DNA from 3 places in the Pelorhabdus sp. sgz311002 genome. Region 1 is predicted to be linked to each of the others. Evidence: riboswitches for the same ligand, from Rfam matches in the RefSeq annotation. Region 1 holds a riboswitch; each other region holds the start of a gene.
The links. A riboswitch is a leader RNA that binds a small molecule or an ion and turns the genes downstream of it on or off. The one in region 1 is predicted to bind glycine.
Positions count from the first base shown of each region.

Region 2: linked by a shared signal. The riboswitch ahead of gcvT (glycine cleavage system aminomethyltransferase GcvT) and the one ahead of AC0NJP_RS11590 (amino acid permease) in region 1 are both predicted to bind glycine.
Region 3: linked by a shared signal. The riboswitch ahead of AC0NJP_RS08780 (ABC transporter substrate-binding protein) and the one ahead of AC0NJP_RS11590 (amino acid permease) in region 1 are both predicted to bind glycine.

Region 1 is NZ_JBWBCL010000007.1:35,300-46,032, forward strand. It holds gene AC0NJP_RS11575 (AAA family ATPase) at 1-999, opposite strand, end outside; gene AC0NJP_RS11580 (hypothetical protein) at 1,011-1,814, opposite strand; gene AC0NJP_RS11585 (ATP-dependent helicase) at 1,997-4,204, shown strand; glycine riboswitch at 4,373-4,450, shown strand; glycine riboswitch at 4,454-4,530, shown strand; gene AC0NJP_RS11590 (amino acid permease) at 4,650-6,032, shown strand; gene AC0NJP_RS11595 (methyl-accepting chemotaxis protein) at 6,232-7,956, shown strand; gene AC0NJP_RS11600 (ECF transporter S component) at 8,051-8,560, shown strand; gene AC0NJP_RS11605 ((2Fe-2S)-binding protein) at 8,826-9,050, shown strand; gene AC0NJP_RS11610 (dihydrolipoyl dehydrogenase family protein) at 9,047-10,558, opposite strand.
Region 2 is NZ_JBWBCL010000006.1:74,320-85,052, reverse strand. It holds gene AC0NJP_RS10860 (sensor domain-containing diguanylate cyclase) at 1-1,423, opposite strand, end outside; gene AC0NJP_RS10855 (amidohydrolase) at 1,916-3,559, shown strand; glycine riboswitch at 3,680-3,767, shown strand; gene gcvT (glycine cleavage system aminomethyltransferase GcvT) at 3,939-5,039, shown strand; gene gcvH (glycine cleavage system protein GcvH) at 5,042-5,431, shown strand; gene gcvPA (aminomethyl-transferring glycine dehydrogenase subunit GcvPA) at 5,433-6,779, shown strand; gene gcvPB (aminomethyl-transferring glycine dehydrogenase subunit GcvPB) at 6,776-8,227, shown strand; gene AC0NJP_RS10830 (radical SAM protein) at 8,215-9,033, shown strand; gene AC0NJP_RS10825 (radical SAM protein) at 9,030-10,019, shown strand; gene AC0NJP_RS10820 (lipoate--protein ligase family protein) at 10,000-10,733, shown strand, end outside.
Region 3 is NZ_JBWBCL010000004.1:228,436-239,168, reverse strand. It holds gene AC0NJP_RS08795 (acetate uptake transporter) at 1-487, opposite strand, end outside; gene AC0NJP_RS08790 (3-hydroxybutyryl-CoA dehydrogenase) at 712-1,569, opposite strand; gene AC0NJP_RS08785 (acetyl-CoA C-acetyltransferase) at 1,582-2,763, opposite strand; gene AC0NJP_RS08780 (ABC transporter substrate-binding protein) at 3,157-4,323, opposite strand; glycine riboswitch at 4,495-4,593, opposite strand; glycine riboswitch at 4,606-4,678, opposite strand; gene AC0NJP_RS08775 (methyl-accepting chemotaxis protein) at 4,769-6,799, opposite strand; gene AC0NJP_RS08770 (HelD family protein) at 7,102-9,327, shown strand; gene nfsA (oxygen-insensitive NADPH nitroreductase) at 9,362-10,096, opposite strand; gene AC0NJP_RS08760 (MATE family efflux transporter) at 10,175-10,733, opposite strand, start outside.

The sequences.
Region 1 (10,733 bases):
CATATCTTTCATGAGTCCAATCATTAAGTCGGCCGGGCAAGCTTGTAAAAAGTCAATCAGACGGCTTACTAGCTCCGTGGCTGCTGTTGGCTCCTGAGTGATAGTTGTTTCTAGGTGTTTTAGGATGTTTTTGGCCGCGAGATAGAGCCTTGTGTGGCTTTCGGCTTTGATTTTCTGGCGGACAGCATCTGATAAGGCTGTGCCCGCAAAGATGTCTTCATAAGTAAGGAGCGGCGCATAGTTTGACTCGACAAAGCTGACAAATTCTTCGGCAATAAGGCGGCCCACATTGCCGCGGATTACATTGAGAAAGACGGAGCGGGAAATCGCATCGGCTTTTTCTTGATAAATTTTGTAGATATGCGAAATTCGTTCATAACTGCGCGGCGTAGCCTGTAGGTCGGCTTCGTTATTTTTATGGAGATACTCCGGAAAGGTCGCAATAAATTCGATGACTTTTGCTTCCAGACCAGCTTCTGTCGCCCAAGCGAGCCACTGGTGGTAATCTGGTTCCATGTAGAGCCAGACGAAGCGGTTTTCCTGGGCGGCATCCATATCGACGACCTGGTAGTCATAATCGGAGCCGTATTTCCCCGAGGGATTCATAGCTGCCAGGATCTTTACGGTTGGCGGCAAAGTGAAGCCGTTAATTTCCCGGTTTAAGATCAAATTCATCAGTTCCTGCTGCACCGCATGTTCACAGCGATTCATTTCATCAATAAATAACAGGACAATTTTACCCTGTGCAGCAGCTTCTTCTAATTCTTTAAGCTTATGATGAACGGCATAGACCGTTGTATTGTCTTTTACGGTCGGCAAGCCGCCAATTTCGCCTTCTTTCAAGAGATTGGCGTCAATGGTGATAAGGCTCCAATTTTTCTGGCGGGCTAGTTCTTTCGCTAAATCGGTTTTGCCAATGCCGCTTTCGCCGACAATGAGCGGGACGGCTTCGGTGGCGAGTACTAAATCAGCGCTTGTTAAGGTGTCAATAAAATTCACGGGGGTTCCTCCTAAAGTAACTTGAGCTGTTCATCGACAGCAATTCGTTTCGCTGTGCAACTGCCGTACTGATCAATCAGTAGGAGTCGGTCAATAGCCATAATGGGACTTAGTTTATCTATGGTAGTGTAAGTTAAAAAATCACGTACATATTTTTCGGCAATATCTGGTTTGGCAAGCTGTGTTTGTAGGACTTGCCGTAATTCTTCTGCGGAGATTTCCTTCATAACATATTTAATGACGAGAAAATTAATCGCGAGAAATTCTAGAATTTTGGGCTTCGTTAGATCATTAATTAATTGAATGGCTCGTTCATTCTGACTCACTGCCAGGCGCTCGGCCTGTGGTGTAGGAGTTTTGATATAGCGTAGCGCTTCGTAGCTATGCGTTATTGCTGCCAGTTGGACTTGTTCAGTCGGTTCTTTCAGAAATTTGATCGCATCGTAATTTTTGTTTACTGCCAATAGCTGCAATGCTTCACTGGGGTTTTTGATATATTTAATGGCCCAGCCGGATTGATTGAGGGCTTGTTCGATGATCGTTGCCGGGGGATTGTTCAGATACTCCAAGTTGGTCCAACTGGCCGTAATGGCTTTTTGCATCATGGCTTCAGTGGGACTTTCAATGAATTCGATAGCGCGGCTGTTATTTTCCAGCGCGGTTTGTTCCATTTCGCTAGTAGGGTTTTTAATATGTTTTAGCATGAGGCCGTTTCTTTTGACAGCAAGCAGCTTCATTTCATCAGTGGGATTCTTGATCGAGGTGAGTGTATAGGGATTTTGCCGGATTAATTCCAGAAAGGTTGTATTTTCCATAGACCGATTTTCCTTTAGTCCGTATTTTTGTTATTATAATTATTACTTACGATTTTCTATCAGAGCTAAATCAGATTTATTATATCACTCGCGACTAGCAGGGTCTATTATATAATAAAAAGACGATTTCGCAGCGAGGCTAGTATCAGCCGCTGCACTGGGCGATGAGAAAGGGTTTTTACATGATGGTAACAGAACAAAGATTTTGGGAAGAACTGGAGAAACGTGGTGTAGTACTTAACCAAGTACAACGTGACGCAGTGTTGCATAATCAAGGCGCGTTGCTGCTGCTCGCATCGCCAGGCTCGGGAAAAACAACAACGCTCATTGCGAAAATCGGCTATCTGATTGCGGTACAAGGTGCTGCTTCGCGGCGGATTAAGGCGGTCACCTTTAGTCGGGCGGCGGCGGCAGAAATGGACGGGCGGTTTCAAGCTTTATTTCCGCAATTGGAGTCTGTTGAATTTTCGACGATTCACAGTCTGGCCTTTCGAATTGTGCGGGATTATTTTCGTCAGCGCCAGGTGGCGTATCAACTGATTGAAGGACAAGCGGAGCTGAATAAGGGGCAGATTTTACGGGATATTTTTAAAATCCTTACAAAGGAAACGATGACGGAAGATCAGATGGATGAGCTGACCACCTATATTAGTTTTATCAAGAACAAGCTTATTCCCCGGGAAAAGTGGTCGGAAGTGGATTGCAGTGTAAAAGGGGCGGCAAAAATTTTAGAAGCCTATGAGGCCTTTAAGACAGCGGGCGAGACACTGTTACTTGATTATGATGATATGCTGCTCTATGCCTATAAGACTCTGGACTCAGAAGTGGACTTGCTGAAAAGATACCAACAGTGTTATGACTATATTTTAACAGACGAAAGCCAAGATACGTCGCTGGTACAGCATTTTATCTTGGAAAAGCTCGTCAAAGCTCATGGCAATCTTTGCGTAGTGGCTGACGATGATCAATCAATTTATAGTTGGCGCGGCGCCGAACCTGATTATTTGCTGCACTTCCGCGAGGTTTATCCAGCGGCGCGGCTGTTATATATGGAACAGAATTATCGTTCTTCCCGCAATATTGTGATTGCCGCCAATCGGTTTATTCAGCGCAATGCCCAGCGGTATCCGAAGCAGATGTTTACGGAAAATCCTTATGGGGCGCCCATTGATATTCGCTGTCTCAGTGATTATAAACAGCAGGCTAAGTATTTGATTGAGACGATTCGACAGGCGGTTGCGAAAGACAGTATTGCCATTTTGTACCGCAATAGTTCATCAGCGATTATCCTGGTGAATGAATTGGAGCGAGCCGGTCTTTCCTTTGCCATGCAAGATGAGGACAAGCGATTTTTTTCGCACTGGGTTGTAGCTGATATTTTAAACTTTATGCGACTTAGTTACTCTGATAAACGCATTGATATTTTTGAAAAGGTTTTTGCGAAGATGAACGGCTATATTACGAAACAGCAGCTAGAAGCCGTAAAAGAGTTAGGAAATCATGAGTCGGTATTTCAGAATTTACTCCGCCATGTACCGCTGCAGGACTATCAGTGGCCGCTCATTGAAACTTGTCGGGACGTAATTATTTCTTTAAAAGAAAAAAAGCCTCTGGCAGCCATTGCGGCAATTCGCCATCAGCTTGGTTACGACAAGGCCTTAGATCGAATGTGTGACCGACTGGGGTTTCGCAAGGAATATCTCTTGGGCATTTTAAACACACTCGAGGAGATTGCATCAGGACTTGATAGTGTCGAAGCCTTTGCCAACCGGCTAAAGCATTTAGAAACTGTGACTAAGCAGGCGAGACAGAAAAAAGATCATCAAGTGACTCTGTCGACCTTTCATAGCGCGAAAGGAATGGAGTTTGACAAGGTCTATATGATTGATTTGATTGAAGGGATTATTCCTGCGGCCAGCGATGTAACAGAGAAACAGCAGGGAAAACCAGCGGCGATGGCCGAGGCGGTTCGTCTCTTTTATGTGGCGATGACGCGAGCTAGACATCACCTTGAATTGATAACTTATGAGAAGCGCGATCAGGAAAAAGTCAGTGAGTCGCAGTTTGTTATGGCCATACGCCATATGGTAACGCCGCCCAAGGCGCCGTCGCCGCAAGCTTGGCAATCCAAGTGTCAGCCACTGTCCGTGAAAAGTCCCTTTGCAAGCACGCGGCTAGTGCCAACTCAGCCAGCAAAAGTTTTATCGCCTACCGCCATTCGTAAGCGCGAGGGGCTGAAGGTAGGCGCTCATGTTAGACATGCTCGGTTCGGTGAGGGCCAGATTACGGCGCTCAATGCGGTGAGTCTCGATATTCAGTTTGCCGACAAGGTGAAAACTTTAGCAGTTGCCGTGTGTTTAAAGGAAGGCTTTCTGGAGCCTGTCCGCTAAAGTAGCGATAAAAGATATTGGCTAGGAAAGTAAGCTATTAACTAATGATCGGGATTTATTGTAGCTCATATACGCACAGAAAAGAAAAGTGTTTGTTTAAGGTTGACAATTTCTGTGAAGAGTGCTAAAGTATGTAACTGTACTATCAAAGTGAATACCGAACTTCGTATGAAGGTAACGGGAGAGAGATTAGCAATAATCCGCCGAAGATGTTATGCTTTCAGGCAAAAGAACCGTTACTGGACGAACCTCTGGAGAGCCTCAATTGAGCACCGAAGGAGCAAGCTGATACTAAATCAGTGAATCTCTCAGGTAAAAGGACAGAGCAGACAAAGCTATTTTCTTGCTGTTTTATTTTGAGGCCAAATTTTTAAATTTGGCCTCTTTCTGTTTTTCTCGAGGCTGGTATTTGGCACGTAGTAACAGAACGGAAGGCGGGATACATATGTCAGAAGAACAAACTTTATCACGGGGGCTGAAAAATCGTCATGTTCAGCTGCTGGCCATTGGCGGGGCGATTGGAACAGGCCTGTTTCTCGGTTCAGGTCGTTCGATTCACTTAGCGGGGCCATCGATTTTATTTGCCTATATGATTACAGGCACGATTTGTTTTTTTGTAATGCGGGCGCTAGGCGAATTGCTACTCTCTAACAGCAAATATCATTCTTTTGTGGATTTTGTCCGCGACTATATGGGTAACGGCGCTGCCTTTATTACGGGTTGGACATACTGGTTTTGTTGGATTTCCTTGGCAATGGCCGATGTGACGGCTGCGGGGCTGTATATTCAGTATTGGTTTCCCCATATCGCGCAATGGGTTCCCAGTCTCATGATTTTAGTTGTGCTGCTGATTATGAATTTGACGGCGGTAAAGCATTTTGGTGAAATGGAATTTTGGTTTGCTTTGATTAAAGTTGTGGCGATTCTCGCACTTATAGTAATTGGTTCGTTTATGGTTATCAAAGGGTTTGCGACTGACGCTGGCCCGTCAAGCTTTGCCAATCTCTGGAGTTACGGCGGTTGGGTTCCTAACGGAATCAGCGGGTTCATTCTTTCTTTCCAAATGGTTGTATTTGCTTTCACGGGGATTGAATTAGTCGGCTTGACTGCGGGGGAAACGGAAAACCCCGAAAAGGTTATTCCCAAGGCCATTAATCATATTCCACTTCGAATTATTGTGTTTTACTTTGGCGCTCTCTTTGTCATTATGAGTATTTATCCCTGGACGGCGCTCAGTCCGGCAAAAAGCCCTTTCGTGCAGGTTTTCTCGGCAATCGGGATTACTGCAGCGGCCACGATTGTCAATTTTGTTGTCTTAACTTCGGCGGCATCGGCTTGCAACAGCGGTATTTTTAGTACGAGCCGCATGGTTTATGCTTTAGCGAAAGAAAGCAACGCACCAGAATCAATGAAAAAATTAACTTCCAATCAAGTACCGGCGAATGCTACGCTCTTTTCGGCTTTTGTTGTACTATTAGCCGTGATTCTACAATATATTATGCCAGAAAGCGTCTTTGTTTTGATTACCAGTATTTCGACGTTCTGCTTCATTTTTATCTGGGCGATGATCACAATTTGTCACTTGAAATATCGTAAGACGAGACCAGACCTTGCGGCGAAAAATAAATTTAAAATGCCTCTATATCCGGTGATTAATTATATTATTTTAGCTTTCTTTGCCTTTGTATTAGTCACCTTGGCTTTAAATGAAGAAACACGCGTTGCTCTGTTTGTGACGCCAGTATGGTTTATTATGCTTGGCGTGATTTATAAAGCCGCGAAGAGCAGAACGAAAGAAGCCGAGGACGGCGAAAGCAGTTTAGCTTAATAAAGTGAAAATTTTGTCAATTTAATAGAGGAATTCTAAAATTTTGCTAGAAATAAACATGTAAGCTATGTAAGCAAAGAAATAGCTTATGAGAAGGCCTATGCTTCGGCGGGGGCCTTCTTTTTTTATCAACAAGGAAAGGGAGGCTAACGATTACTTTTTACTTATTTACATTACAGTAGCGAAAGGATTGAGGCATATGAATTTTAATCACCTAAAAATCGGGAAAAAACTCTACTTAGGATTTGGAATTGTTATGGTGCTCATGCTTTTCGTAGTAGGTTATTCCTATCTTCAATTTACTGCTGAATCAGATGCTATTGCAATGAATGTTCATACCTATGAAGTGATGGGTGAGGCCGATGCAATGTTAACGAGTTTGGTGAATATGGAAACAGGCGAGCGTGGTTTTGCTTTGACGGGGAAGGAAGATTTTTTGGAACCTTATAAGCAAGGTACAAGCAGTTTTCAAGAACACTTTAATAAGATAAAAGACCTTACTTCAGATAATCCGAAACAGCAAGAACGATTGACAAGTTTACTGCAGTACGAAAGATCCTGGTTGGCGGCAGAAGGCGAAACATTAATTAATCTTCGACGGCAAGCTGTAATGGGCCAGGGGAAGATAGAGGATGTAATTGCCTTTGTACAGTCAGGCAAAGGGAAAGCAAATATGGATAGCATGCGGCAACTTCTTGCTGATATAAAAGGAGAAGAACAGGGGCTTTTAGCAAAACGGTCGGCCGAACTTAAAAGTGGTGAAGTTCGAACGAAAATAGCTATGTTTGGCGGTAGTGTGATAGGGGTTTTGCTATCGGTCATACTAGCTGTTTTGATTACAAGAGGAATCACGAAGCCGATCAATCTTTTGTATCGGGAACTGACGAAGCTTGTTGAAAATGGCGGCGATCTGCGGCAAAGTATCCAAGTAGAGGCAAAAGATGAAATTGGTGATTTGGCAAACGCGGCGAATCAGTTTCTTGCGGATCTCCGGCAAATTATGGCCCAGATATTGAAAAATGCACAGCGAGTTGGTTCTTCCACGGCAGATTTAACGGAAAATGCGGAACAATCCGCTCAGGCGACGAATCAAGTGGCTGGGGCTATATCGGAAGTGGCTCAGGGGGCTGCTAAGCAAGTACAGGCAGTTACGGATGCTTCCGCGGTAATTGAGAAAATGTCTGCCGGAATTGATCAGGTAGCAGCGAACGCAAGCGTTGTATCAGGCGTAGCGGAAAAGACCGCAAAAGCGGCTGCCGAAGGGGATAAAGCTGTGAATGCTGCCATCGGGCAAATGGATATTATTGATCAGTCTGTATCCAGTTCGGCTAGGTTTGTTACAGTTCTTGGCGAACGTTCAAAAGAGATCGGACAAATCGTCGATGCTATTTCTGGCATTGCGGGCCAAACGAATTTACTGGCTTTGAATGCAGCGATTGAAGCTGCTCGCGCCGGGGAACAGGGAAAAGGCTTTGCTGTTGTAGCGGAAGAAGTACGCAAGCTGGCGGAACAGTCACAGGAAGCGGCGAAGCAAATCGCTGGCTTAATTAGTGAGATCCAAACTGATACGAATAGTGCGGTTACAGCGATGAATGAAGGAACACGGGAAGTTAAGGTGGGGGCTGACGTAGTAAAGACAGCTGGAAAAGCTTTTCAGGATATTGTATCACTCATTGGCGAAGTTTCGTCTCAAGTCAAAGATATTTCTGCTGCTATTCAGCAAATGGCGGCAGGCAGCCGACAAGTTGTAGTGACAGTCCGGCAGATTGATACAATTAGTAAGGAGGCGGCAGAGCAAACGCATACGGTTTCAGCGGCGACAGAGGAGCAGTCAGCTTCTATGGAAGAGATTGCTGCTTCCAGTCAGGCTTTAGCCAAAATGGCAGATGAGCTGCAACAGGCTGTAAGTAAATTTAAAGTATAAGGCTTGTTAAAACGAGATTTGCCTATTGTGTAAATTTGTTTCGTGTGATATGGTAGATAAATATTTTATTTTTCGATAAGGCAGGCATTTAAGAATGAAACAGTCTTCTACGTATCAAACGAAACAATTGGTTATGGCAGCTTTAGGCATCGCACTCGTGTTTATTTGCACTTCTTTTGTTAATATTCGTTTGCCCATTGCGGCAAACGGCGGACTCATTCACTTAGGCAATGTACCTCTCTTTATTATGGCGATTCTTTACGGTCGCTGGTTTGGCGCTTTTGCTGGTGGTATTGGCATGGCTTTATTTGATGTAGTTGGCGGCTGGTTTTTATGGGCGCCATTTACCCTTGTGATTGTTGGGCTAATGGGTTATGTTGTCGGTGCAATTTGTGAATCACGGCAGAGTTTTTCTGCCTATGTTTTAGCGTTGCTAGCAGCCTGCCTGATTAAGGTGGTTGGCTATTATGGGGCGGAAGGTATTATTTATGGCAACTGGGTGGCGCCAATGCTATCTGTTCCTGGCAATCTGGTACAGATTGGCGTAGCTGCAATTCTTGTCCTGCCCTTGGCTACCAGATTAAAAGCATATGTGAAAAGGTAAAAGAAAATTATAGGAAGTAGCTGTTTATTAAATAGCTATTTAGAAATAGCTTGTTTTGAAGTTTTAAGACTGCCTTTTGGCAGTCTTTTTTTGACTAAGGTTTTATTAAAGGTATATTTAAAAGAAAGTAGAAAATAATTACTATAAAGTAAAAATGATAATCATCAAATGGAAACGAACATTATTAACTGGAAATACTCATTACAAAGCTAGAACAATCATCACAAAAGGAAATCATTCAGTGAATAAATGGGGGGATATTTTTATGGAAGAACAAGAATTACAACAGCAAGTACTCGATAAATTAACCAAGGTTTGTTTATGCAAAGGCATTAGTCGGGCGACGATGAAGAAGACTATTGCGGCAGGGGCTGATTCGGTAGTCGCGGTGCAAAAAAAGACAGGAGCCGGGTCTGGCTCCTGTCATGGACGGCGTTGTACGCCTAAAATTGAAGCATTGTTAGAAGATCATTTGCTAAGCAGCGATTAGTCCGGGAAGTAATATTGAATCCACATAATCACTTCTGATAACGAGGGATGAGGCGTCATTGTTTCACCGACACTTACAATGGAGCGGGGATCAAGATTGCGAACTAGGCGGGAACGTCTTAAGTTTTCCGTTGTGGGTGAAGCAATATGGTCGTGGACGGGTGTCAGACGCGTTTCGCCAGCATTCATCAGATTGACGAAAGGCTGAAGTAAAATCGAGGCTTGTGGTCCGACGATATGGATGCCCAAGATATTTTTCGTTTCTTTCTCTACAATTACTTTTACGAAGCCGTCTTCGGCATCGCCAGGATTGAAGCCAAGAGCGAAGCCTTTTGCGGTAGCGGAATAATGGTGCTTGGCCGTGGTAATTTCGTAGCCTTGTTTGAGTGCTTCTGCTTCGGTAAGCCCTACGTGGGCAACCTGCGGGAAGGTGTAGGTTACGGCAGGGACAATATCATAACGAGCCCAGCGCCAGTCACTGGGGTGATGGTCGCCAAAGAGGTTATGAGCTAAAATATCGGCTTCATAGTTGGCTTTATGGCGAAAGGGCGCTTCGCCGTTGACATCACCTAACGCCCAAATTCCAGCGGCGCTTGTTTCCAGAAATTCATTGGTAACAATCCAGCCGCGATCATTCATTTCTACGGCGGTATGTTCAAGCTGCAGTGTGTCCGCATTCGACTCAATTCCGGTGGAGAGCATGATTTCCTGCGCTGCGATTTCAATAGTTTGGTTGTTTGTTTTATCAAGGAGGCGAAGGATTTTTTTATCTTCACCTTGTTCTACTTGCAGCGGCTTATGATTGACGAGGACTGTTATGCCTGCTTGGCGCAAGCCCTGCAGTAAGTGAGCGGAAATTTCGCTGTCTTCTCGCGGTAATAGGCGGACATTTTGCTGAACTACCGTTACTTTCGTGCCAGCAGCGGCAAATACGTGGGCGAATTCTGTGCCGATGGGGCCGCCGCCGATGATAATGAGATCTTTAAAGGGCTGAGCCGGATATTTTTCACCAAAGAAAGTTTCTGATGTGAGATAGCCTGTTGCTTCGAGTCCCTCAATTGTGGGGATTTTCGTACGGGCGCCTACGGCGAGAATGATTTTTTCGGCGGTAAATTCCTCAGATAAGGCGCCATCAGGCAGGGTTACCTGTAAGGTTTTTTCGCCAGTGAAGTGACCGATTCCCCGATAAACATCTAGTTCTTCGATGGACTCATAGTAGGAACGCAGTTCGTCGCTTTCATTTATTTTTTTCCAAACGCGTTTTGTTACAAGTTCCCAATTCATCGAAGCAGGCGCTACATTGACGCCGATTTTTGGTAGTTCCTGAATTTCTCGAATATAATCTGCTGCCGTAACCATGACTTTCGTAGGAATACAGCCTCGTGTTAGGCAGGTTCCGCCAAATTTCCCTTTTTCAATTTGGGCGCATTTTAAGCCTTGTTTTAAGGCGGCATCTAAGACAATATTCGCCGCCCCTGTGCCAATTACGACAACATCGTATTTTTTCATGACTGTTTACTCCTTTTCAGAATAAAGGTGATCTTTTGCCAGAATCAAGAAGCTTTCTGATTTAGACTTTTACCAAGTAATTTCGCCTATTCGTAAGCAATATCCTTGAAAAGTCTAGCTGTTTAAAGGTTTTTTTAAGAATCATTTAATCATCAGACTATTTTTTTCGATATAA
Region 2 (10,733 bases), on a different contig from region 1:
CTAACTCGTCAAGCGAAGTTATGTCATCAGGAAATTTTGCTAGGCCAATACTTACGGTACAGCCGTTTAGTGATGTTTGGCTGCTTAAACGAATGGTTTCCGCTAAGGAAAATAACTCCTCTTTGGAAAAGTTGCGTAAAATAATGGCAAACTCATCACCGCCAAAGCGAAATACGGCTTGGTTTCCGGCAATGTCTTGCATGATTTTCGTGAATTTTTTTAGAATATCGTCCCCAACTAAGTGTCCGTCAGTATCATTGAGACGTTTAAAATAATCAATATCTAAGAGCAGCAGTCCGATCGATTCAGCCCAGAGATTTGTTTGGCAGCGGCTTAATTCTTGGTCAAAAGCACGGCGGTTGTAAGCGCCTGTTAAAGAATCCTTATCGGCGGCTTCTTCCAAATTTGTATGGATTTCTGCTAACGTTTCAATCGTGTTATTGTAGACAAGCGCCATTTGGCGAAACTCTTTGGCATAATCAAGGGGATTTAGTTTTTTATAGTTGCCTTTTTTTAGACTACTGAAAGATTGAATGAGTTGTTCTAGTGCCGCGGTATAACCTTTAGCGATGTAAAGTCCAATAACAATGATTGCGATAATACCAAGAAGCGATAAGAAGAGATTTTCGTAAACAAGCATATTGCGGCTACGTACAATATCTTCTGTTGGGGTGCTGACAGTTACAATCCAGCCGAGATCGGGTACTTTGCTGTAGCCCACATATTGCATCGTTTCCGAAGGCGCTGTTAACATTTTAGCGCCTTCTTCGTGGTCTAGTTGATCAAAATACGCTGTGTTTTGACCAATTCGTTCTTTATTGGGGTGGTAGACGATCGTGCCTTGCCGATCCAACAGGGCAATATAACCGTTACGGCCAAAGCGTTTATTATCAAATAGAGAAGCAAAGGTACTTCTGTCTAGTTTTATCGAGCCAATTACGGCTCCTGTAACCTGGCCGTTGTTCATGATGGGGACAGCAATTGTAATCACTTTAAAATTCATGACTGATTTTAAGACATCACTGATATAGGTCCGCCCAGTAATGACTTGTTTAAAATAATATCTGTCCGATACATTGAAAAAGACGGGACGATATTCATTGCCTGATAGGCGTACCATATCGCCCTTTTGATCGGTAATAATAATCATATCTACTTCCGGCATTAAGGCATTTGCTTTATCAAGCAAATCTTGGTTTCCTCGGATGCTCTCATCTTCGGCAATAATTCGCAGGTTTTTCTCCACTTTAGCGAAATAATCGGAAAGCTGGCTGCTCATATTATTGGCGGCTTGCTCATTAATATCTAAGAGGAGTGAATCTGTGTCAGAAATAAATACTTTATCAAAAACGATAAATTGCATGAAACTTGTTAAGATGATTGACAAGCTCAATAAAAGGGTAATTTTATGAAAAAGCCGCATGGAATCATCCTACCCATCATGATTATTTTGATATAAATTTTACGGTATTTTGTTCATTATAACAATACATAGATTTTATAAATTGGAACCTGTTTATATTGTTGCTAGGAAAAAAATGCAAAAAAATCCTTGGGCTTTGTACTTCATAGAAATCTTGTGGAAAGCTTTGTGTTTTACCATAAGATCTTTTTACTTTTTTGTTGCTTTTAGCTAAAAAGGAGCAAAATCTTTGTTCATTATAACTATAGATTTTTAATGCAAAGATTGATATAGTAAGACAAAGTTACATGTATGGTAATGATTTAAAACTGAAAAATGATTGCGATGGCGCAAGACAGGATATATTGCTGTCTTGCGTTTTTGTTTTTTAGACTCATCTGTTTAAAAGGTAGAATGATGTCGCAGGATTTGCTGGAATGACTCAGGAATTATGATTAGTAGAGAAGCATTTTACAGCGGAAAAAACATAGACTGAAAAGAGGAGTTGATTCTATGGCTTTGAATCAATTTTTTGCAGACACTGTTTTTTTAGGCGGAAAAATAATTACGATAAATAATCAAAATGAAATTTGCGAGGCTGTTGCTGTACGGGGAAATCGGATTATTTACGTCGGCAGTCGCTTGGGAGCAAAGGAGTATATAGGAACAAAGACAACTGTTATCGATCTTAAGGGGCGAGTGGTGACGCCGGGGTTTATTGACTGTCATTTTCATCCGATTTTATATGGCTTTTTTGATGGAGCGATTATTGATATAACCTATGAAAAAGCGAAATCGATTGCGGCGATTCAGGCCATTATTGTGCAGGAGGCAACGAAGCGGCGCCCTGGTGAATGGATCAAGCTGTGGGGCTATGATCAAAATAAATTGCAAGAGCAGCGTCATGTGACTATTGAGGATCTTGATGCGGCGGCGCCAGAAAATCCCGTGCAGTGTATGCGAGTCTGCGGTCATATGGGCGTGTATAATACGTTGGCACTAGCAGCTGGCGGAATTCATAGCCCGGCCGATGCGGCTAAGTTTGCGAAAAATGAAGTTGTTGTTGAAAATGGTCGCCTTACAGGCATGACGAAAGAAACGACAAATTTTTATCTTTGGTCTAAGGTTGTCTATAGTGATGCAGAAATGCGGGCGGCTCTAAAAAAATCCAATGATTTACTCTTGAAAACAGGCATTACATCGATTCATGATCCCGGTGAATTTGGCGCACAATCATTTCAGTTGATGCAGCAAGCTTGCTATAATGGGGAGTTCAAGCCTAGGGTCTATGCGATGCTGCACAGTGTTTTTGGTAAGCCTTTTTCTAAAAAACTCTGCGATGATTTTTTGGCGCTGGGACTGCAAAGCGGGATTGGCGACGAAAGATTTAAACTAGGTACGTTGAAAATTATGATTGACGGCGGTACTAGCGGCCCGTCCTGTGCGACCCGCCAGCCTTACAGTCATAATGAGAAGCTGCCAGGAATTTTGACCTGGACCCAGGATGAGGTTAACGCTATGATTGCGACGGTACATACGGCGAATTGTCAAATGACAGCCCATGCTGTAGGCGATTTGGCAGTAGAAATGATGCTTACAGGCTATGAGCAGGCAGCGGCGAAGTATCCCCGTGAGGATTGTCGCCACCGTATTGAGCATTGCGCTTTAACTGATGAAGCGCTGATTGCTCGTATGGCTTCCCTTGCAATTATTCCTGTCTCAAATCCGGCATTTATGACGATTAACGGTAGTGACTATCGCCGTTACTATGGCGATAGAGCCGATTATATGTTTGCGGCGAGAAGCTATATTGACGCGGGGCTGCGACCGGTAATCGGTAGTGATGCGCCAACTTGCGAAGAGAGTGTGATGCGCGGCATTGACGGCTCGGTCAATCGCCGGGATCGACGAACCGGGGAAGTGATTGGCGCTAACCAAAAGATTACTGTGGCAGAAGCGTTGCGGCTGTACACGATTAACGGCGCCTATGCGAGCTTTGAAGAAAACATCAAGGGAAGTATTGAAGTGGGAAAACTGGCTGATCTTGTTGTTCTCTCCGAAGACATTCTAGCTTATCCCGAGGAACAGTTGATGGATATTCAAGTGGACCTTACCATGATTGATGGCGAGGTAGTTTATGAACGGCTGGAAGGCTAGAATATTCTCAATTTGATAAGAAATCTTTTAACGAAGTGAATTGACAGAAAATATTTCCTCTCATATACTTAAAAAAAGACGGTTTTACAGCTTTACTATTTTAAAACTTTATAACTAGGAATGATGACTGCGGGAGAGACGCCTTCGAGGCGCACCGAAGGAGCAAAGCTTTGTTCAAACTCTCAGGTAAACAAACTGCAGCCGGACCAGACTCTGGAGAGCACACAACGATGTGTCACCGATGGGGACTCCGTCAGGAGTAAATCTCTCAGGTAAAAGGACAGAGAACAAGAGTGAAACTACACTGTTGTTCTCTGTCCTTTTTGTGTGCTCTAAAATCAATGGTATTTTCTTCATTAAAATGATAGGAGTGATGTAAGTGACGGCAAAACGAACCCCTCTCTACGAAACCCATTTGCGTTATGGTGGTCGAATCGTGGAATTTGGCGGCTGGTCGCTGCCAGTTCAGTACAGCGGGATTAAAGAAGAGCATCTGGCAGTGCGGACGAAGGCGGGACTGTTTGATGTGTCCCATATGGGAGAATTTCTGGTCACAGGGAAAGATGCTCTAGATTTTTTGCAAAAAGTAGTGACAAATGACGTAGCGAGATTACAAGAGAACCAGATTCTTTATTCACCCATGTGTTATAACGACGGCGGCACTGTTGATGATTTGCTTATTTATAAATATTCGGCTGAGCAGTATCTGGCGGTAGTGAACGCGGCGAATATTGACAAGGATTGGGCCTGGATGGAAGAAAATAAGGCTGGTTTTGCTGTTACGCTAGAAAACCTGTCAGATCAGACAGCCCAACTGGCGCTGCAAGGGCCTGTGGCTAAAAAGATTCTTGCCAACCTGACGGATGCTCCCTTAGCGGATCTCACCTATTACTGGTTTTGGCCGGAAGTGATTGTTGCAGGCAAGAAGGTACTATTGTCTCGCACTGGTTATACCGGCGAAGATGGATTTGAATTATACTGCGCACCTGAGGATGCTGCCGATCTATGGGAAGCGATCATGGAAGTTGGTAAGCCTATGGGGCTTTTGCCAGCAGGTCTTGGTTGTCGCGATACACTGCGCTTTGAAGTCTGCTTTCCTTTATATGGTCATGAATTGACCGCAGAAATTACGCCGATCGAGGCGGGAATTGGCTTTTTTGTAAAAGTTGATAAAGAAAATTTTAATGGGAAAGAAGTGTTGGCAAAGCAAAAACAAACGGGGCCGCAGCGCAAACTGGTGGGGATTGAAATGGTCGGCCGCGGTGTGGCTAGAGCGGAATATCCCGTCTTTTGCGGCGAAGAAAGAATTGGCCAGATTACAACAGGCTCTTATGGACCGTCCCTAGATAAAAATCTCGGACTGGCTTTAATCAACAGTGAGTATGCCCAAATCGGTCAGGAGCTTTTTGTGGAGATTCGTGGTAAAAAAATTGCTGCCCAAGTGATTTCAAAACCATTTTATAAACGGGAGGAGAAATAATGATGAACATTCTAGCAGAATTAAAGTATTCGAAAGATCATGAGTGGGTTCGGGTTGAAGGCGATATGGCTTATATTGGTGTAACCGATTTCGCACAAGCACAGTTAGGTGATGTTGTGTTTGTCGAGCTGCCAGAAGAAGGTCGCGAACTAACAGCTGGTGACAGTTTCTCTGTCATTGAATCAGTAAAGGCTGTTTCGGATATTTATGCGCCAGTTAGCGGGAAAATCGTAAAGGTCAATATGGGGCTAGAAGATGCGCCAGAATTGATCAATCAAGATCCTTACGGTGAAGGCTGGATTGTTGCTGTAGAAATTTCCAACTTGGCTGAACTTGACGCTCTGTTAGACAGTACAGCCTACGAAGAACTTGCGGCCGAAGGGGGCCACTAATATGGCCTGGAGCTATTTGCCTCATACGGAAGAAGACCGTCAGGCGATGCTTCAGGCGATTGGCGCTTCTAAGATCGCTGATTTGTTTGAAGATGTGCCAGAGCGTGTTAGGTTGCAAGGTGATTTGCCCCTGCCAGCGCCCTTGTCGGAGCACGAGCTTGCCAGTCATTTACGGCAGCTTGCGCAAAAAAATGATAATCTACAGGATTTTACTTGCTTTTTAGGCGCAGGCGCCTATGATCGCTATATTCCCAGCGTGGTAGCTCATGTACTGGGGCGATCGGAATTTTATACGGCTTATACGCAGTACCAGCCAGAAATTTCGCAAGGGTATTTGCAGGCTCTCTGGGAGTATCAATCCATGATCTGCGAGCTTACGGGCATGGCTGTGGCCAATGCATCTATGTATGACGGCGGCACGGCGTTAGCGGAAGCGGCCATGATGGCGGCCTCTGCTAAGGGAAGAACTAAAATTCTCTTAGCGCAGACGGTTCACCCTCATTATCGGGAAGTTTTCGCTACGTATGGCCGTGATAAGGAACTGGTGACAGTAGCAGCGCCTTATGCTGACGGAGTGACTGACTTAGTCAAGCTAGAAGAACTTTTCGATCAGGACACGGCGGCGCTCATTGTTCAATATCCTAACTTTCTGGGGTCGATTGAAGATATAAAAACATTAGGGGATTTAGCTCATAGATACGGCGCCTATTTGATTGTAGCAGCAGACCCGATTGCGCTCGGAATACTGGAAGCGCCAGGTCATCTAGGTGCTGATATTGTTGTCGGCGAAGGACAGGGATTGGGATTGCCGCTTTCCTTTGGCGGACCCTATCTTGGTTTTTTTGCCACAACGGAGAAGTTAATGCGCAAAATGCCTGGTCGCATTGTCGGACAGACGACAGATACCCGGGGAAATCGCGGTTTTGTGTTGACGCTGCAGGCGAGAGAACAGCATATTAGAAGAGAAAAGGCTACGTCGAATATTTGCTCGAATGAGGCGCTTTGCGCTCTAGGGGCGGCTGTTTATTTAAGCGCTCTCGGCAGAGCAGGATTGCAGCAGACAGCCGATTTGTGTTTGCAAAAATCTCACTATGCCTACACGGAACTGCTAAAGTTAGATGGCTGTGAACCAGTTTTTTCGCAACCCTTCTTTGCGGAATTTGTGATCAAGGTAAAAACACCGCCAGCTCTGTTAAATCAAAAACTGCGAGAGAAAAAGATTCTAGGCGGTCTCGATCTGGGAAAATATTATCCAGAACTTACGGGGTGTCTATTGCTTGCCGTAACCGAAAAGCGAACGAAGGCAGAAATTGATTCTCTTGTTCAGGAAATGGGGGCGTTATTGTGAAAGAGAGCCAAAAACTCATTTTTGAAATGACGAAGCGTGGTCGCTGTGCCGTAGATTTACCAAAACTGGATGTACCAAGCCAAGCAGTGACTGCTTTTATTCCCCCAGATTTGCTGCGGCAGGAACCGGCGGCATTGCCGGAAGTGAGTCAGCCTGATTTGATTCGACATTACACGGGACTTTCCAATCGGAATTTTGGTGTTGATTCTGGTTTTTATCCGCTGGGATCTTGTACGATGAAATACAATCCGAAAATTAACGAAGATGTCTGCCGTTATGACGGCTTTGCTGCGATCCACCCACTTGAGGACAGTGCTTCCGTGCAAGGCGCTTTAGCGCTTTTGTATGAAACAGAGCGATATCTAGCGGCGATTGCTGGCATGGAAGCCGTTACCATGCAGCCTGTGGCTGGGGCTCACGGCGAACTGACTGGGCTAAAACTGATTCGCGCCTATCATCGGTCGCGCGGTGAAGTGCGCACAAAAGTGATTGTACCTGATTCGGCCCATGGGACGAATCCCGCTACTGCTGCCGTCTGCGGCCTAACTATTATTGAAATTAAATCAAATCCCGACGGCTCGGTCAATCTGGCAGCTTTGCGCGAAGCAGTTGGGCCTGATACAGCAGCTTTGATGTTGACAAATCCTAGTACATTAGGTCTGTTTGAACGCCAGATTGAGGAAATTGCCGCGATTGTTCATGCTGCTGGGGGACTCTTGTATTATGACGGAGCAAATATGAACGCCATTATGGGAATTGCCCGTCCTGGTGATATGGGTTTTGATGTAGTCCATTTTAATCTGCATAAAACTTTTTCCACACCGCACGGCGGCGGTGGTCCTGGTTCCGGTCCTGTAGGCGTTAAAAAAGAACTTGTACCGTTTTTACCTGTCCCGGTGATTACGCTTACAGGTGGTCAGTATAATTTTGATTTTGATCGACCGTTATCGATCGGCAAAATGCATTCTTTTTACGGGAATTTTGGCATTATTGTCAGGGCTTATGCTTATATGCGCACTCTTGGTGCGCAAGGACTTCGGCAGGTCAGCGAGGATGCTGTATTAAACGCCAATTACTGTCTGAGTCAGCTAAAGAGCGATTATGATTCTCCCTTTGACCGTCATTGCATGCATGAATGTGTTCTTACTTCTAAAAAACAACGTGAATTTGGCGTGAAAACTCTCGATATTGCCAAACGACTCCTTGATTACGGCTATCATCCGCCAACCATCTATTTTCCGCTCATTGTGGAAGAGGCGCTTATGATTGAGCCGACAGAAACAGAAAGCAAAGAGACGTTAGATGGTTTTATTGCTGCTATGCAGGCCATTGCGGCAGAAGCTCAGGAGTGTCCCGAAAAAGTTATAGGGGCGCCGCATGATACGATAGTTGGCCGTCTCGACGAAACAACAGCGGCGCGAAAACCGGTGGTACGATGGCAGAGTTAAATAGAAAAGTCATTTTTGCGTATCCGAATCAGACAAAAGCGATTACTTTGACAGGCAGTCGCTGTGACTTAAAATGTTCTCATTGCGGCGGGCATTATCTCCAAGGCATGAAACCAGTCACCGCGATTGCGGCAGAGAAACAGCGCGGCGCCCTCAGTTTTTTAGTGAGTGGCGGCTGCCTCGCTGACGGTCGGGTTCCTTTTGGTGATTCGCTAGAGCTTTTGGCAGAGTTAAAGCAGGACGTCCGCTATAACCTCCATGTAGGACTGATCGCCGACGATGAGATTGAGAAAGTAGCTGCTCTAGCTGATACGGTTTCCTTTGATTTTGTGGGGGATGATCGGACGATTCAGGAGGTTTTACATCTCAACCGCACGGTGGCCGATTATGCCGCTTGCTACGAGAGCCTTAAACAGCACTGCAGCGTTATTCCTCATATTTGTATTGGTCTCTATGGCGGCGAAATTCGCGGTGAGTACCGAGCCTTAGAAGAATTACAGCGACTAGGAGCTGACAAAATTACTTTTATAGTGTTTACGCCGACGAAGGGAACCTCTTTCGCCGATAAAAATCCACCGGCTTTGACAGAAGTAGAAAAAATTTTTGCTGAGGCAAGACGCTTATTTCCTCATATACCGCTGCAGCTTGGCTGTATGCGTCCTGGCGGCGCTTATCGGCGGGAACTTGATTGTATGGCGATTCAAATGGGATTAAATGGAATCGTAAATCCAGCTAAAGATGCTGTCAAACTAGCTGAGGAACTTGGGTTACAGCCTGAGCGGCGAGAGGAGTGCTGTGTGCTATGACAATGTGGAAAGTATCAGCAGGGACAGCTGCCGTGATGGGGAAAAAACGCTTAAAAAGTGATGCTATGCCGACTACGGCCTATGTCATGCTTGGCGAAGATTGTCAGGGAAACTGTTCGTTTTGCGCGCAGTCGCGACAGAGTAGCGGCAATAAAAATTATTTATCGCGGATTACCTGGCCGAAAATAGCCGAAACAGAGGCTGCGTCAGGCATTGCTGCCGCTTGTACAGCTGGCTCCTTTAAACGCATTTGTCTTCAAGTTGTGAATAGTCAGGGCAGTATGGCCGAGACGCTGCAAGCTCTTTCAGTTTTGACTGCTGAGGGCAAGGGGGAGCTGATGGCGCCTATTTGCGCATCTAATTATATTGTGAATTGCGACCAAGCAGGGGAACTACTGGCTGCTGGTGCTGAAAAGGTTTGCTTAGCTCTAGACGCCGCATCGCCTGCGGTTTTTGCAACAATGAAAGGCGGCGATTTTTCACTGCGCCGTAACCTTCTATCAGATTGCGCTGCCACTTTTCCTGGTCGAATGGCCACGCATCTTATTATCGGCCTGGGCGAAACTGAAAAAGAGGCGGTACAGTTTCTAGCTGATTGCTTAAAGGAAGCGATTACTGTGGGACTCTTCGCCTTTACGCCTGTAGCGGGAACCCCGCTGGCCAATCGAAAGCCGCCGGAGATTGGCGTGTATCGCCGGATTCAAATGGCTTATTATTTGTTGCAGCAAGGCTTTGGTTATGAAACCATTTTATTTCATGGCGATCGAATCAGCGGTTTTAATCAAGTGGATATTTTATCAGTTTTTGCTAGCGGAAAAGCCTTTGAGACGTCAGGTTGCAAGGATTGTAATCGGCCTTATTATAATGAACGGCCAGGCGGTACGATTTATAATTATCCCCGTCCGCTGAGTGACGGAGAAATTTTGCAGGCGATTCGCGAGAGCGGTATAGGCGGTGAAGGGCAAGATGCTTTGGCGTGCTGTTGATACAGGTGAAAACTCAGGCGCGGTAAATATGGCGATCGACGAGGCCATTATGGCTGCTGTGAAAGCGGGAAAAGCGCCGCCAACGTTGCGGTTTTATGGCTGGAATCCAGCTACTTTAACACTGGGCTATTTTCAAAAGGCTGCAGCAGAGATTGATCTTGCGCGCTGTCAGGAGAAGGGGATTGCTGTGGTGCGTCGCATGACTGGCGGCAGAGCGGTGCTGCATGACCAAGAAGTGACCTATAGTATGATTGTCAGCGAAACGGAACCGAATATTCCCCGGACGATTACGGCCTCCTATCATTATTTTAGTCAGGGACTGCTTAGGGGATTAAAAAATTTAGGCATTGATGCGCAGCTAACCATGCCAAGAGCTGCCTACAGTCAACGGCGAAAAGAACATTCGTCAGCTGCTTGTTTTGACGCACCGGCTCAGTACGAGATTACGGTTGCTGGCGCGAAGCTTGTAGGCAGCGCACAAGTGCGAAAACACGGTGTTATTTTACAGCACGGCTCTATTTTGCTTGATTTTTCGCCAGAAGACCTGGGGGCTCTGTTACGCGTTGATTCCGAAGAAATGCGGCAGCGTCTTACCAAGCTTCTAGGTAACTCGGTTACAGCGTTGCGTAAACTGCAACGAAGGCAAACAACTTATGAAGAAGTATGTGAAGCTCTGTGCGGCGGATTTTCACAGGCTTTAGATTTTCATTTAGT
Region 3 (10,733 bases), on a different contig from region 1:
CAATCGAATGAGCCCAGTGAACCCCGAAGCTATCGAGCGCCAACGTAATAAATAATACATCAATTAAGACCATAATCGAAAAAATAATCTTATTCGTCTCTGCTGCCGCTACTGTCCCGAACAGCGAAAAAATAAGATACCCAATAAAGGCAAAACCAAGCTGTTTCAGATCGGCTGTATTCGCTAAAGTAGCGCCAAACACGCCGGCTTTAATCATCCAAGCCATAGCTACACTAATCCAGAACAGACCATAGGCGCCAAAAACAGTAGCGCCAAACAGATTATTATGCTTGAAATCATAAACGCAAGCCATCATCTGGGCAATAGAACCCAAAAAAATCGCCCAGGGAATCACGAAAGATACACCTGTAGTCCAGGCTAATTTTTGCGATGCCGCCACCAAAGTAACCATTGCTAAACCAAAAAGACCTAATGCGGAAGGGTCTGCGACAACAATTTGCATTTTTTGCTCATTTCCGTGACTCATTCCATACCTCCTTTAATATAATTCACAATAAAGATATCATAATGCAAGTAAATCGTCAATTATCGAATTATGATAGGTTTATCTTTTAAAAATGATGATTTATAACGATTTTTAAAGATAAATAAAGCATTATAAATATTTTTGAATATTTGATTTTTAGTGCTTTTATTATTTTTTTGTCAAAAAAAGGCCAGGAAGATGTTCTTCCTGGCGAACTTTACAGCTTAGCTCTTATAATCGTAGAAGCCTTTGCCTGTCTTTCTCCCTAAATACCCAGCCTGGACCATCTTCTTGAGCAGCGGACAAGGCCGATATTTAGGATCACCATAACCTTCATAGAGAACTTCCATTATCGCTAGTACCGTGTCATTGCCAATCAAGTCTGATAAAGCTAGCGGTCCCATGGGGTGATTAAAACCTAACTTCGCTACAGCATCAATATCTTCTACGGAAGCAACGCCCTCGGCATACGTAAAAATAGCTTCATTAATCATGGGAATCATAATACGATTGCCAGCAAAACCAGGCGCATCATGAATTGTCACCGGTGATTTGCCGGTCTGAACCGCCAAATTATAGACAGCTTGATACGTTTCTTCACTAGTGGCCAAACCACGAATGACTTCCACAAGCTTCATAACTGGCGCTGGATTAAAGAAATGCATCCCAATAAAGCGATCTGGTCGTTTCGTCTTAGCTGCTACAGCGGTAATCGGCAACGATGAAGTATTCGTGGCGAAAATGGTATGATCAGGACATAAAGCGTCGAGCTGACCAAAAATGTCCGCTTTAATGGCCATATTTTCAATAGCAGCTTCAATCACAAGATCCACTTTGCAGGCAGCTGCATCCATTTCGGTAACTGGACAAATCCGTTCTAAAATGGCCGCCGCTTCGGCTTCCGTTATTTTGCCTTTCTCAGCTTGCTTCGCCAGATTCTTTTGAATTCCCTGAAACCCTTTTTGAACAAATTCTTCTTTGATATCACGCAAAACTACGGCTAAACCGCTTTGCGCCATAACTTGAGCAATGCCGCTACCCATTTGTCCGGCGCCAATTACTAGCACTTTTTCTATAGCCATATTATCTCCTCCTTATATTCTTTCCACAATTGTCGCGATTCCTTGGCCGCCGCCAATGCAAAGCGTAGCTAGGCCGATCTTTTGATCGCGCTGTTTTAAGGCATGAAGCAATGTAACAAGAATCCGCGCCCCGCTGGCCCCAATCGGATGACCAATTGCAATCGCACCGCCATTGACATTCACTTTTTCTTGATCAAAGCCTAATTCTTTACCAACAGCCAAGAATTGCGCCGCAAAGGCTTCATTTGCTTCAATTAAATCAAGATCCGCTACAGAAAGACCAGCTTTCTGCAAAGCTTTCCGTGTAGCAGGAATCGGACCAATCCCCATAATGGACGGATCCACGCCAGCTGCACCATAGGAACGAATCTTCGCTAACGGCGTAAGCTTTAATTCGGCGCATTTTTCAGCGCTCATAATGACAAGCGCCGCAGCACCGTCATTAATTCCCGACGCATTAGCAGCTGTCACTGAACCATCTTTACGAAAAGCCGCCTTGAGTTTACCTACTGTTTCTTTAGTCGTACCCGCTTTCGGATATTCATCCACAGCAAAAACAGCCTCGCCCCGACGAGTTTTCAAGGTAACTGGTACAATTTCTTCTTTAAAAGCCCCCGCTTCAATGGCAGCAATCGCTCGTTGCTGTGATAATGCTGCGAGCTCATCTTGCATTTCGCGGGTAATACCAAACTTCTCTGCCACATTTTCGGCGGTAATACCCATATGATAATCTTCAAACGCGCACCATAAACCATCATGGATCATACTGTCAATTACTTTACTATGGCCCATACGATAGCCCCACCGCGCCTGATTGCCTAACAGATAGGGTGCATTCGACATGCTTTCCATGCCGCCTGCTACAATAATATCAGCATCGCCCGCAATAATAGCCTGTGCCGCTAGATTCACCGTCTTCAAACCACTGCCGCAAACTTTATTTACAGTAAATGCCGGAACTTCTTTCGGAATCCCCGCCTTAACAGCAGCCTGCCTTGCCGGATTCTGGCCAAGACCAGCCTGCAATACATTGCCCATAATCACTTCATCAACAAGCTCTGGATTCACTTTTGCTCGGCACAAGGCTTCACGAATTACGATTTCCCCTAATTCTACCGCCGACAGTGACGCCAATGAACCATTAAAACTGCCAACAGCCGTACGTACAGCACTCACAATAACTGCTTCTTTCATTAAAATACCCCCTCACAGTTTTCTCTCTTATTCTGGCAAGAGTCCCTTTGGCTCTCACGGTCTTTATATTGCAAGATCCATACCAGCTTTTCCGACAAAAATTAGACTTGGCTTTATTTGCAGAAAAGCCGTTCAAAATATACGTTTTCTTTAAAATAATCTGAAAATTAAAATGATAACTTTGTCTAACATGTCTATTATTTTGTTCGTATCATGTCTTGTTTTTCATCATTTGTGTCTATATACTGCAATTCCCGATAATTCTCCAAAAAGTTCACCGTCTTATTAAGTATATTTTTTCACAAAATATGTAAGAGCAGCAGGAATTCTAAATCATTCCTGCTGCTCCTATTTTTACAAAATTTCTTGTATTATATTCTCTTCCATCGCTAATCAGGGATTGACTGTAGCTTTAAAGACTTGTTTGCCATCTTTCATTTCGATGATTACCGCATTTTTTACGGCATCATGCGTCGCATTCAATGTAATATTTCCCGTAATTGCAGCAAAATCTTTTGTTGCCGCCAAAGCCTCACGGATCTTCGCCGGCTCTAAGCTATTAGCCTGCTGAATGGCGTGAATCAAAACATTGGCTGCATCATAGCCAAGTACCGCCATCGCATCAGGCGATTGGCCATATTCTTGTTTATAGGCAGCCACAAAAGCCTGCGATGTGGGATTTGTGTTATCAACCGCATAATGGTTCGTGAAATAAGTATTGTTAAGCGCTTCTGGCGTAGCAATCTCTACGAGTTTAGGCGAATCCCAACCATCGCCGCCAAGCATGGGCGATGTGATTCCAAGTTCTCTAGCTTGTTTTACAATCTTGCCTACTTCTTCATAATAACCAGGCACATAAATAATATCAGCATGTAACCCTTTGACTTTCGTCAAAATCGTTTTGAAATCCTGATCTTTCTGCAAATACGCTTCTTCAGCAAGCACGGCGCCGCCACCCTTAGTAAAGGCATTCTTGAAGAAAGCGGCCAACCCTTTACTATAGTCACTGCTGTTATCGACAAGAATAACAGCGCTCTTCAGTTTCAAATTATTTAAAACAAAGTTGGCGCCAACGGTCCCCTGGAAAGGATCAATAAAGCAAACTCGAAAAGTATAATCCTTTACCTTACCAGTGCCTTCGTCGACTGTTACTTTGGGATTTGTCGCCCCCACTGCCAACAGCGGTACTTTTACCGACTCAGCTACGCTCGAAGCGGCAATGGCATTAGAACTAGAAAAGATACCGGTAACAGCTGCTACACGATCTTGTGTCGCTAGTTTCGTCATGGCATTAGCCGATTCAGACGGCTCGCTTTTATTATCAGCCACTACGGCTTTAATTTGTTTTCCCAAGACGCCACCTTTCGCGTTCGCTTCTTTAATCGCTAGCTTCGCTCCATTCGTAGTAGAATTTCCCATGGTAGCGTTGCCGCCTGTTAATTCATTCAGTAGACCAATTTGCACTTCATTGGAAGAACTAGCGCCACAGCCCCCTAAAAAGCTGGCTGCCATCAGTACCAAAAGCGCCGCTGTCATACTCCGAAACCATTTTTTCCCCATCTCAAAATCTCTCCTTTTACAGCTATCGCTGCTTTCTTTACTGATCTGCGATGTACCTTACATGCAACGATGCCAAAAAGCTCCCCCAAAAACAAACAGAGTCAAATCAGCTATGATTTGACTCTGGAATCACAAAGAAAATACGAATAAAACAAACTAAATACATTCGCACTTTTTGTCTCTGTCCTTTTGCCTGAGAGCTTTGCCAGCAATTCTGCTGTATTTCACCTTCGGCGTCCGATGCGCTCGGATCTCTCCAGAGTCCCGTCCCTTTACGATATCACCCAATTTTATGAGTACCTGAGAGTTTTACTCCTTCGGCGGGCTGATTCAGCCTCTCTCTCGCAAACCTCATCCGGAAATATGTAGTTTTAGTGTGTACATCGAAAACGTTTATAATTATAAAACAAGATAGCTTAATATGCAAGTGTAATTAAATATAAAATTACACAGAAAATTTTTCTACGGCTGTCTTTAGATCTACAGCAAGATCAGCTAACCGTTTACTTGCCGATGCAATTTCCGCCATAGATGCAGCTTGTTCCTCTGTAGCGGCAGAAACAGTTTCAGCTTCCGCGGCTGTCTTACGACTCACTGTATCGACACCGTGAATTTCCTTAGCTACTGATTTGCTATGATCCGCCATTGTTTGGATCGAATCAGAAATCCCCTTCATCTGCTCTGATAAAGCTACAATGGCTATCATAATATTTTCTAGGGTTTTCCCAGCAGAATTCACGACTTCCCGACCAACGCGCACCCCTTCTGTACCAAGCTGTACCGCAGCAATCGCCTGATCCATATTCGTTTGATTTTCCTGAATCAGTAAAGTAACTTTCTGGGCAGCCTGATTGGATTGCTCAGCTAATTTCCTTACTTCTTCCGCTACGACGGCAAACCCACGGCCTTGCTCGCCGGCACGAGCCGCCTCAATTGCGGCATTCAAGGCCAATAAATTCGTTTGGCCAGCAATTTCCGAAATCATTGCCACGATCGGACGAATTGCATCTGATCCTTTTGCTAATTGTTCAATCGCGGCGGCTACTGCTTGTGACCCCGAATTAATCTGTTCCATTTGCCCTACTGCCTGTCCAACCGCTTTCTGGCCAATTTCAGCCTCTTTCGCCGTATTTTGAGCAATTCCCGCAGCAGCTTGAGCCGTCTCAGCTATTTGAGCTGTGCGATTCGACATGTTATCAATAATTTCAGCGATATGAGTCGCCGAAGCAGCCGTTGCCGCCATACCGCCAGCAATTTCCGTAATAGAATGCGCCACTAAATTCGAAGCCTGCGCCGATTGATCAGCGCTTTCCCTAAGCTGACTGCCTGAACTATTCACTGCCTCCGCTTGCTGTTTCACCCGCTGCACAAGCTGACACAGCGTAAGACGCATATCCGCAAAACTTTGCGCCAGTTGTCCCAGTTCATCGTCTGACTGCACTTTCGACGCAACAGGGCACAGATCCCCTCGGGCCAAAAGCTGGCATTCATCGCGAATCCATTGAATCGGTTTAGCAAAGTGATTACTAATCCAAATGATAAAAAACACGGCAGCTAATAAAGCGGCTATCGAGACAAAGAGCAGTGTTTTGGCCAATCGGTTCGTCGCTGCAAAAACTTCCGCCTCAGGCGCTGATACAATCGTAACCCACTGCTTCCCTCCTGGTAAGGAAATCGGCGCAAAGCCAGCCACATGACTAACCCCATCGAGATTTTTATATTGACCAATGACCGTCTTGCCACCAGCAACCGACGTAAAGTGAGCCGTAAACCGACTATCCACTTCTGGCAGCGTCGTTTTGACAGCATCACTAACTTTGCGATCCATAAAATTCACGTTGCCAACAAGTTCAGGTTGGCGCGAATGACCGATGAGCATGCCGTTATTGTCGGCAATCGCTACAAAACCAGTTTCCTTGAAACGACTGTCTTTAATTAAATCAGTAACCTTATCAAGCGATACATTGCCAGTAATAATCCCGGTCAAGTTTCCTTGCTCCAAAACAGGAACGGCAATGATAACCCCCATGCGCCCTGTCCCTCTTGTCAATATGGGGTCAGAAATATAAATCTTTTTCGTACTAACAACCGCTTTTACGTAGTCACGATCTGCTACATTTGTAGTTGTTCCATTATAACGAACCCCTTCACCCGACGGTAAAAGGTAGTTAATATTATCAAAATTACCGATACGGTCATGAGTTTCTTGTAGCAACTTGACAATCAGCCCCATATCATTATGATTTTTCACAGTCCAGTTACTAGCCAAATTTTCAAGATCAATAACCCGTTCGTTAATAGCATCCCGCACTTGATGTGAGTAATCAGAACTCATGGCCAGTGCTGTTTCTCTGGCGCTCTGCTCTAAGGCTTGATTGGAAAAATAATAGCCGATGCCTGATAAAATACTAAAGGCAAATAATAAAAATGGTAATAATAACAACATGAGTTTCGTACGAACTGTTGTGATTTTCATCGCCATTCTCCTTTCAATTTGTCAAATCATTTCTCCACAAAGCTGATCCGTTTCTCTCCTATCTTCATTGAATGCTCCTAGCATCATTATCGAATAAAACTAAATCCAAGTAAAGCAATTTTTGTCGATTCGTGGATTATTTTCATTGAATAAGACGATCACAATTCACTGATAAGCCTGACTTGTATTCACCGACGCCTAGACTTATAATAAAGACACCTTATTTTAAAAATTACGCCTCTGATCATCTGAGCAGAGGCTTCTTTTATCGCGCATTTTATTACTTTTTCCCAGGAGGCCTTATGATTGAAAACCATCCTGATTTTCCCATTGAGGAGAATCATTTAGCCGCTACAATCCAAGAAATGAAGCAAGTCATGACTGACCTCGCTTCTGATATTGACAACCGATTTACGAGCATGCAGCAGTCGCTGTTGATCAAAGATGAGGTCAGCGCCTATGTTCACGCTATGTTACGCGGCGATCACGCCAGTAAAATTCAAGATATTGAAAACGCCCTGCCATCTCCTTACTTTGGCCGTGTTGACTTTCGCGAAGATGGTACCGAAGCGTTTCAAAGCTACTATATTGGTCGTTGTAAAGTGACGCGTCTGCAAATTAACGGGCCCGAAGATTTTCTGATTTTTGACTGGCGCGACCCCATAGCTACCGTATTTTACGAATGCTACGGCGGCCGGGCTTCCTATGAAGTCTTAAATAAATACCACTATGAGGGCGACGTTCGCCTAAAACGGCAATATAAAATTGAAGCAGGTCAGCTCAAAAATATGGTAGACAATTTCATTTTAGATCAGATTCTTTCGAACCAACAAGAAGCGCTGCTAGCCGACCCTTTATTGGTAGACCGTCTGAAAGAAGGCGCAGCGGAAAAACTAAAAGACATTGTCACATCGATTCAGGCTGAGCAAAACAAAATCATTCGCGAGCCTTTAAATCAAGTCACAGTCATTCAGGGCGTAGCTGGTTCTGGCAAAAGTACGATTGGTCTACATCGACTCTCCTATCTTCTGTACCGCGAAAAACTCAATCCCAAAAAGCTCATTGTCATTGCACCCAACCGAATTTTTCTCGATTATATTTCGGAGCTGCTGCCGGAAATCGATGCTGCCGATGTAACTCAGCTCGTCTGGGAAGATCTTGTTACCGCTATTACGGGCATTAAACGTCCCTTAAGTCAAGCAGATCGTCTTGATACACTGTTAGCGGCCCAAGACAAAAGCCGCATTCAAAATATTGAAGCCAGGGCTCGTCTCAAAGGCTCGCTCGATTTTCAACGAATTTTAGAAAATTACTTAGCACAAAAGATTCAAAAATACTGTCTAAAATTCGAAGACATCAGCCTATTTGAAGGAAAGTTGACGATACCAGCAAAAGACCAGTTGGAGCGCTTTTTGAGCGATGCGGCCGTTCCCTGCAATGAACGACTGCGTTCCTTAGTCAATCTTGTCACTTTTAGAGTGACAAATTATCTAGATGTTCTCGCCGCAACTCACAAGAAAAAAGGCCATGATGACAAAGAAATGACGCAGCTACGGAACAAAGCAGATGCTTTTCTGCAAAAATTCGGCAAACGTTGGCATTCTCTTGATCTATTAGAAACCTACCAGGAAATTTTCACAGTCAAAAGCGCCTTTAAGCTTGTAAAAGAAAAAAATTATGATCTCGAAGATATTCGGCAGCACACGCTGACTACTTTAGGGGCAGGCGAGCTTGATCGGGAAGATCTGGCGCCACTAGCCTATCTCGCTCTATTGCTAGACGGCTGGCGTCAAGTCGACAAATATGATCATATTGTAATCGACGAAGCTCAGGATTTAAACGCCTTTGAATTTGTCGTCTTAAAACAGTTGTCAACAAACGGCTCATTTACAATCATGGGTGATTTATCCCAAGGAATCCATTCGTACCGCAGCATTGGCAGTTGGAATGTGTTGCTGAAAGAAGTATTCAGCCAAGATCGAACGGTCTATCGGGAAATTCTGTATAGTTACCGCTCCGCCAAAGAAATTGTTGATCTCTTCAACCGCGTCATGCCCAGCGGTCACAGCAAAGCCATTCCAGTTTATGAAATTGGCCGCAAGCCTACTGCTGAAAGAATTCATTCTGTAGCGCAGGGAGCAGTCAGTTTAATGAAGCGCCTTAGCGATTTAGTACAAAAAGGCGTAAAATCCATCGGCATCATCACCAAGCTAGAATCTGAAGCAACACTGCTCTATGAAGAATTGAAGCAGCAGAAATGTTTTTCCGACCTTGCCTTGCCTGTTCATTTAATTACAGGCGAAGCGGCTTCTTATCAAGGCGCCATCTCACTCGTGCCAGTCTCGCTCGCCAAGGGCCTTGAGTTTGACAGCGTCATTCTCTGGAACGCCTCCTTGGAATCCTATAAAAATACGCCCCTTGACTCGCGCTTACTCTATGTAGCTTTATCGCGGGCCATGCATGATCTTCATATTATGTATCAAGGAACTCTGACTCCCTTATTGCGTAAAAAAAGCGATCCTACCTAAGTAGAATCGCTCTAAAAAACTTGCTTAATCACTCTCAATCAAAGTCAAAACCCTGCTCAGCCAAAAAAGCTTTCATGTGGGGGCGCTGTTTCGTTTTCATCATAGCCGCCACGCCGTGGGTCCAGCTTGTTGTCCGCTCGCCAGCCGTTCGCTTCGCATAATACTCCGCCACTTGTTGGTCATACTTAGCGATAAGCGCAGGATCATCGGGCGTATAGGCATCTTCTTTTAAAATAGCTTCCAGTGGCAGACGCGGCTTTACATCATTCACCTTAGCCGGATAACCAAGGCACATACCAAACACAGGATAAACGTATTTAGGAATCGCCAGAAGCTCACAAACTTCACGGGGATGATTCCGAATTCCGCCAATATAGACCCCGCCAAGTCCGGCTGATTCAGCAGCAGCCATTACATTTTGCGCCGCTAAGGCCGTATCGACAGTAGCTAAAATAAAGGCTTCCGCCGCGCCGGGAAAGATCGTCTCACCATGGAGTTCACAGGCTTGCTGCAACCGTTTTAGGTCAGCGCAAAACACAAGAAAGACGGGACTTACAGCCACATGCTTTTGCTGACCACATAACACAGCTAATTGCTGGCGTTTTTCCTGATCGCGCATTCGCAAAATCGAATAGGCCTGAATATGGTTTGATGTAGCCGCTTGCTGGCCAGCTAACAAAATTTCTCTGAGTAGTTCATCAGCAACAGGTTTTGCTAAAAAATCCCGTACAGAACTATGCTGCTGTAACAGCGCAATGGTATCAGTCATAAAAAGCCCTCCTAAACACATTTTGTTTTATAACGAACTCTGTTGCTATAGAGTTCTTGTTTCTAAAAACAAATCCTGCTACTGCCGCCGCTTCCGTTGCAGTTTAAGCAATCTAGCTACAAGCGCCGTAGCCCCAAAGGCGAGTCCGACAATAAACCCAACCCAGTAGCCAAAAGCGCCGAAAGCCGTAAAGTGAGAAAGAAACAGCCCAAGGGGCAAGCCAATGACCCAATAAGACACAAAGGCTACAATAAAAGGAACATTTACATCTTTATAGCCGCGTAGAATCCCTTGAATGGGAGCAGCAACCGCATCGGATAACTGAAAGAACGCGGCATAAAGCAAGAACTGCTTTGTTAATTCCCATACGTCATAATCATTCGTATATAAAGTCGCTACTTGCCCATTATATAGCCACAGACCGATCGCACAGAAAGCCGCTAGGGTCAAAGCGGCGCCAAGACCTAGATAGGCATACTGTCTGGCATCCTGTTCCCGTTTGGCGCCGACCTCAAACCCAACAAGAATCGTTAGCGCCATACTCATGGACAGCGGCAGCATATAAACAAGGCTGGCAAAATTAATCGCCGCCTGATGAGCAGCGATCGTTACAGTCCCGAAAGCCGCCACTAACACA